Regions from separate parts of the Microbacterium sp. USHLN272 genome, predicted to be linked through region 1. Evidence: riboswitches for the same ligand, from Rfam matches in the RefSeq annotation. Region 1 holds a riboswitch; the other holds the start of a gene.
What was found. A riboswitch is a leader RNA that binds a small molecule or an ion and turns the genes downstream of it on or off. The one in region 1 is predicted to bind thiamine pyrophosphate.
Positions count from the first base shown of each region.

Region 2: linked by a shared signal. The riboswitch ahead of thiM (hydroxyethylthiazole kinase) and the one ahead of WFJ97_RS12005 (ECF transporter S component) in region 1 are both predicted to bind thiamine pyrophosphate.

Region 1 is NZ_JBBCRA010000001.1:2,488,704-2,492,103, reverse strand. It holds gene WFJ97_RS12010 (ABC transporter ATP-binding protein) at 1-733, opposite strand, end outside; gene WFJ97_RS12005 (ECF transporter S component) at 733-1,455, opposite strand; TPP riboswitch at 1,446-1,557, opposite strand; gene WFJ97_RS12000 (D-alanyl-D-alanine carboxypeptidase family protein) at 1,641-3,257, shown strand.
Region 2 is NZ_JBBCRA010000002.1:14,551-17,950, reverse strand. It holds gene WFJ97_RS13385 (AAA family ATPase) at 1-845, opposite strand, end outside; gene WFJ97_RS13380 (NAD-dependent epimerase/dehydratase family protein) at 930-1,931, shown strand; TPP riboswitch at 1,939-2,032, shown strand; gene thiM (hydroxyethylthiazole kinase) at 2,023-2,871, shown strand; gene WFJ97_RS13370 (bifunctional hydroxymethylpyrimidine kinase/phosphomethylpyrimidine kinase) at 2,868-3,400, shown strand, end outside.

The DNA of each region.
Region 1 (3,400 bases):
CGTCGGCCGCGAGCCGGGCGCCCTCGACGCCGAGCACGTGCGCGGGCGGTCCGTCGGCCACGACCCCGCCCTGCCCGACCACGATCACCCGGGTGATCAACGGCAGCCATACGTCGAGGCGGTGCTCGACGACGATCAGCGTCGCGGGGTGCGCCTGCAGCATCCGCTCGACCGCGTCGCGCACCTCGACCACGCCCGCGGGATCGAGGTTGGCCGTCGGCTCGTCGAGCAGCACGAGCCCCGGCCGCATCGCGAGGATGCCGGCGAGCGCGAGGCGCTGCTTCTGCCCGCCCGACAGCGCCTTGGTCGGGCGATCGAGCGGCACATCGAGGCCGACCGCGTCGAGCGCCTGCGTCACGCGCGGCCAGATCTCGGCGCGCGGGATGCCGAGGTTCTCGCACCCGAAGGCGACGTCGTCACCCACCCGGGCGAGAATCACCTGCGAGTCGGGATCCTGGAGCACGAGCCCCGTGCGCCCGCGCGTGGACGCTGCGGGGATGCCGTCGACGAGGAGCGAGCCCTGGGCTTCGCCCTCCTCGTCGCCGCCGAGCACCCCGGCGAGTCCCTGCAGCAGCGTCGACTTGCCGGCACCGGATGCGCCGAGCACCAGCACGCGCTCCCCCGGCTCGATCCGGAACGAGACGTCCTGCAGCGCCCAGGCCAGACGGCTGGCATGACGCCAGCCCCACGCGGTCGCCTCGACCGTCGCGGGGCCGGCCTGATCGATCGTCATCAGACGCGGACGCGCGCCTCACGGCCCGAGCCGAAGCGATCGAGCGCTCCCGTGGCCGCGATGCCGCGCGCCAGCACCCACGACAGGGCCCCGGCGATCACCGCGCCCGACACGACCGTGCTGATCAGATAGATCACCGTGAACTCGGTGCCCGACCCCGCGTACCAGAGGATGAGGTTGTTGATGCCGCCGGCGAGGGCCGCCCCCGCTCCGGCGAGGATCGCGACCGGCAGCGACCAGCGGCGGTAGAAGAACAGCAGGAAGATCAGTTCGGCTCCCAGGCCCTGCACGAGCCCGGCCTCGAGCGTCAGGAACCCGCCCCACTGGTTGCCGATCAGGGCCGACACGACCGCGGCGAGCAGCTCGACGTAGATCGCCGCGCCCGCCTTGCGGATGATGAGGCCGCCGAGCACACCGGCGAACAGCCACGGTCCGTCGAGCAGCCCCTGCAGGCCCGGGAGCAGCGGCTCGAGGAGCGCCTTCGGGCCGAGGTAGCCGACGTTCCACGCGAGGAAGATCAGCCCGGCGGCGACGCCGAGCACGCTGGCGACCACGATGTCGACGACGCGCCAACGCCAGATCGTGGCGGGTGCGCTCTTCGCGGATGCCGGCTTCGCGGCGGATGCCGGGTTGGATCCGGATGCCGGGTTGGATCCGGATGCCGGGTTGGGTGCCGTTTCGCCGGTGTCCTTCGCGGCGGATTCGGGCGTGGACGTACTCATCTGAACTCCTCCCTGCGCTGGCATGACCCAGATCAGGTTCGACGGTCGAAGCGCGGTTCGCTCCCTCTCAGCCCGGCTCGCCGGACTCCCGTGGTTGTGCTGACCAGCATACCCGCGCGCCGACACCCGCGCCCGCCCGTGACGCATCGCCGCAGATCAGCCCGGGGATTGGGTACCGTAATCGAGTGACCGCCGCTCATCCCACCGACGCCGCCACCGCCGCCGTGCCCGATTCCGGCGCGGCTGCGACCGACGCCCCGGGCGAACTCGAGCCGCCTGCGACGGCATCCGTGCCCGCCGTGGCGGACCCTGACGAGGCGAAGGCTGCCGGCGTCGAGGAGGCTGGTCCCGAAGGTGCTGATGTCGAGGCTGCCGGTACCGAGAGTGCCGGTGCCGAGGCATCCGATACTCCGGAGGCGAACGAGAGCGAGACTCCCGAGGCCGCGTGGGCAGATGAGAAGCGCCCGGCCACCGCTCTGACCTGGATCGACACCGCTGCCGTCGCGGCGGGTTCCGCGGCGCGCACCTACGACGAGCCGTACGTCGAGGATCCCGCCGTCGCGATCATGCGCGGCGCCCGACTGCGCCCGGCGATCGCGAGCGCCCGCGTGCTCGTGCCGATCGGCATGGTTCTCGGTCTCGTCGGCGCATACGCCGGCACGACCATCCTCTGGCCGCTGCACGAGGTCGCCCCGACCGTTCATTCTGTCGAGTTCACCACCGTCGCCGCTCCCCCGGCCGCCGTGGCGTGGCCCGGCGTCGGCAGTGCAGCCGTCGGCGTGGGTGGCATCGGCTCGACGGCATCCTCGGTGGATCCGGCGAGCATCGCGAGCATCACCAAGGTGGTCAGTTCGCTCATGGTGCTCGACCGGATGCCCCTGGCCCTCGGCGAGCAGGGTCCCGAGTTCTCGTTCACCCGTGCCGACAGCCAGTCGTACTGGTCGTATCGGATGTCGGATCAGTCGTCGCTCGATGTGCCGGTCGGCGGAGTGCTCACCGAGTACCAGATGCTGCAGGGCACGCTGCTCGGGTCGGCGAACAACTACATCGACCGCCTCGCGCGGGAGATCTGGGGGTCGAACAGCGAGTTCGCGGCCGCCGCGGAGATCTGGCTGAGCGAGCGCGGCCTCAGCGATATCACGGTCGTCACACCGTCGGGCTTCGACATCGGCAACGTCGCGACACCCGACGCCCTGGTGCGCCTGGGCGAGCTCGCGATGAAGAACCCGGTGTTCGCGGAGATCGTCGGCACCCCTGCCGTCGAACTGCCCGGCGCGGGCCTCGTGACCAACACCAACGGCATGCTGGCCGACCCCGGTGTCGTCGGCATCAAGACCGGCACGCTGGTCGGGTGGAACCTGCTCACGGCGAAGAACGTGACCGTGGGCGACAGCACCGTGCAGCTCTACGCGGCGGTGCTGAATCAGGACGACGATGCCCAGCGGCTCGCGGCCACGCGCTCGCTGTTCGCCGAGGTCGAAGCGGCGCTCCTCGCCCAGGAACCCGCGGTTCCGGCCGGCACGGTCGTCGGTCAGGTGCGCACCGAGTGGGGCGCGGAGGTCGACATCGTGACGGATGCCGACACCGACGTGCTGCTCTGGAACGGTGCCGCGGCGACGACCTCGACGAACTTCTCGCTCGGGGATGCGCGGGAGGACGGCGACGCCGTGGGCTCGCTGAGCACGGCCGGCCCGATCGACGCGACCACGACGGAACTCGTGCTCGACGACGACGTCAAGGGCCCCAGCATCTGGTGGCGCCTCACGCATCCGATGAACCTGTTCGGCCTCGACTCGGAGTAGCCGGGTCTCCTGACTCCGTGAGGGGTCACAACACGCCGTGATCGTGCCCGCACGTGAGGCGTGTCGTGACCCCTCACGTTCAGATTGCCTCCTCGCACGCCTGTCGCCCTCTGCCGCCCGCTCATCCGCAGGGAAGAACGACA
Region 2 (3,400 bases), on a different contig from region 1:
CCGTCGGAGAGTTCGGCGGCGTCGAGCGGACGCAGCAACCCGGGTTGCCGCAGCTGCAACCGGAACGAGCCGTCGGTGACGGAGATCTGCACGCGTGATCCCGGGAAGGCGCGGTCGACGGCCTCGTCGAGCGGAGCGCCGCGTCCGGCTTCCGTCGTCGTCGCCCACACGGCGGCGAGGTCGGAGCCGTCGTCGCTCAGCCAGCGCGTGCGGGTTCCGACCTGCGGCTGTCGCGCGGGGGCGGACGCGTCGGTGCGGAAGTGGTCGTAGAAGCGCCAGCTGGCGATCCGGGAGCGCAAGGATGCCGTCTCCCACCGCGCGGTGCCGTCGACGAGGTCGAGCAGCACGCTCTGCCCCGGTCCCATCGGCTGATCCACCGACTCCCAACCGTCGTCGCCCCGCACCCGCACCCCGCCGCGCTGACGATCGACGAACAGCGTTCCCGGCCGCGCGAACGGGCCGCTGAACAACTGTTCGCGTTTGATCTCCGGGTCGCGCGTGAAGAGGCTGCGCGCGTCGGTCTGCGGCAGGCCCAGGTCGATGAGGTACCCGACCTCGTCGGCGGCGATGCCGAGGCGCACCGAGATCGGTCGGGTACGCCGTGTGCCCTGGGCTCCCTCACCCTGCGGCGTCTCGGGGCCCGCCCACAGCACGCTGTCGAGGCCTCCCTCCCGTGCGACGGCGGCGACCGCGCGGCCGTGGCCGGTCGCTGCGAGCAGGCGCAACGCGCGGTAGAGGTTCGACTTGCCCGTGCCGTTCGCCCCCGTGATCACGGTGAGCGGATCGAGCGGCACGACGACGTCGACGAGCGAGCGGTAGCCGGAAACGGCGAGGGTCGTGAGCATGGCCCCATCGTGTCAGGCGCATCCGACACTCTGCTCTGAGCGGATGCGCTTCCGTCGGCGCGCCGATCCTGGTGTGCTGGTGTCATGACGAAGGCTCTGATCCTCGGCGGCACCGGATGGCTGTCGAGCCGGATCGCCCGCCGCCTCCTCGACGAGGGCGCCGCCGTGACCTGCCTCGCGCGGGGGACCCGCCCGGTGCCGCCGGGGGCGACGCTCGTGGTCGGGGACCGGACCGGCGCCGATCCGTACGCGGCGCTCGACGGCGAATGGGACCTCGTGGTCGACGTCTCGTCCTCGGCGCTCCAGGTCGCCCGGGCCGTCGACGAGCTCGGAGACCGCGCCGCCCGCTGGACCTTCGTGTCGTCCGTCTCGGTGTACGCCGACGACGAGACGGTGGGCGCCGACGACGAGACGGTGGGCGCCGACGAGAGCGCGCCGCGGCATCCGTCCTCCCGCGCGGAGGATGCCGACTACGGTGCGCAGAAGGCGGCGGCGGAGGATGCCGTCGCCGCACTGGGCGATCGGGCGCTGATCGTGCGACCCGGTCTGATCGTGGGCGAGGGCGACCCGAGCGACCGCTTCGGGTACTGGGCGGCGGCGTTCGCGCGGGCGGGGGAGCGACCGGTGCTGGTGCCGCCCCTGGCCGGCCGGACCGCGCAGGTCGTCGACGTCGACGACCTCGCCGCGTACGTCGCCTCCTCGCGAGCCGTCGGCGCGGTGAACGCGGTCGGCGACAGCATCCCGCTCGCCGACATGCTCGAGATCGTGCGCGGTGCCGCCGGACACACCGGCGGCGTGCGCGAGGCGAGCGAGGAGTGGTTGCGCGCGCGCAGCGTGGAGTACTGGATGGGCGTGCGCTCGTTGCCGCTCTGGTTGCCGGCCGACATGACCGGATTCATGACCCGTCGCAACGAGAGGTTCCTCGCGACGGGAGGCGCGCTGAGCCCGCTCGACGCGACGGCCGCACGGGTCGTGGCCGACGAGCTCGTGCGCGGTGTGGATCGTCCGCGCCGCGCCGGGCTCAGCCGCGCGGAAGAGGCGGATCTCCTCGCCGAGCTCGGCGGCCGATCACGGTCGCTTCGCTAGACTCTGGGCGAGTGACACGGGGTGCCGCATCCGCGGCTGAGATCACACCCGTCGAACCTGATCTAGTTCGTACTAGCGAAGGGATGTCGCAATGAGCGATCTTCTGCGTCCATCGTCCGCCCCCTCGACCGCGCAGTCCGCGGCCGAACTGCTCGAAGCGCTGCGCACGGCTGCGCCGTTGACCCACTGCATCACCAACGCGGTCGTCACCGGATTCACCGCCAACGTGCTGCTCGCGGTCGGAGCCGCGCCGGCGATGGTCGACATCGTGGGCGAGGCGGGGATGTTCGCGGGTGCGGCCTCCGGGCTGCTCGTGAACCTCGGCACCCCGACCCCGGAACAGCGCGCGGCGAGCCTCGAGGCGGTCGACGCGGCGACCCTCGCCGGCACTCCCTGGGTGCTCGATCCTGTCGCGATCGGTGTGCTCCCGGTGCGCACCTCCCTGGCGGGCGAGCTCGCCGAGCGTCGGCCGACGGCCATCCGCGGCAACGCGTCGGAGATCCTCGCGCTGGCGGGCATGAGCACGGGCGGACGCGGGGTCGATGCCACCGACGGCACCGAAGCCGCGCTCGACGCGGCCCGACACCTCGCTCGTCGCCATGGCAGCATCGTCGCCGTCTCGGGCCCCGTCGATCTGCTGACCGACGGCGAGCGGGTTCTCCGGCTGTCGAACGGTGACGCGCTCCTGACGCGCGTGACCGGAGGAGGATGCGCACTCGGCGCGGTGATGGCGGCGTTCCTCGGCACCGCCAGGGCGACCGGTACCGGAGCGCTGGATGCCGTCGCCGGGGGTTCTCTCGTCTACACGATCGCCGCGGAGGATGCGGCGGCGTCGGCGTCGGGGCCGGGCAGCTTCGCCGTCGCCCTGCTGGACGCGCTCGCCGCCGTCGAGCCGGCAGAGGTCATCGCTCGCGCGCACGTCGAGGAGGGAGCGCGGTGATCGCGGATCTCTCCCTGTACCTCGTGACGGACGCCGCCCTGTGCGGTGCACGCGGCGTCGTCGAGACCGTGCGGGAGGCGGTCGACGGTGGCGTGCGTATCGTCCAGCTCCGCGAGAAGGATGCCGAGCACTCCGACGTGGTCGCTCGCCTGGTCGAGCTGTCGCGCGTGATCGATGGGCGAGCGCTCCTCGTGGTGAACGACCGGCTGGAGGCGGCTCTCGATGCACGCGCGCAGGGCGCCCGAGTCGACGGGGTGCATCTCGGTCAGGGCGACGAGTCGGTGCTCCACGCGCGTGCGGTGCTGGGACCCGACGCGCTGATCGGGCTCACGGCGAACAGCGCGGCCCATCTCGCTGCGGTCCACGCATTGCCCGAGGGCACGGTCGACTACCTCGGGGTGGGAGTCATCCGCCCGACGGCGACCAAGCCCGACCACCCGCCGGCTCTCGGGATCGAGGGGTTCCGGGCGTTCGTCCGGGCCACCGCCCTTCCCTGCGTCGCGATCGGTGGCGTCGGCATCGACGACAC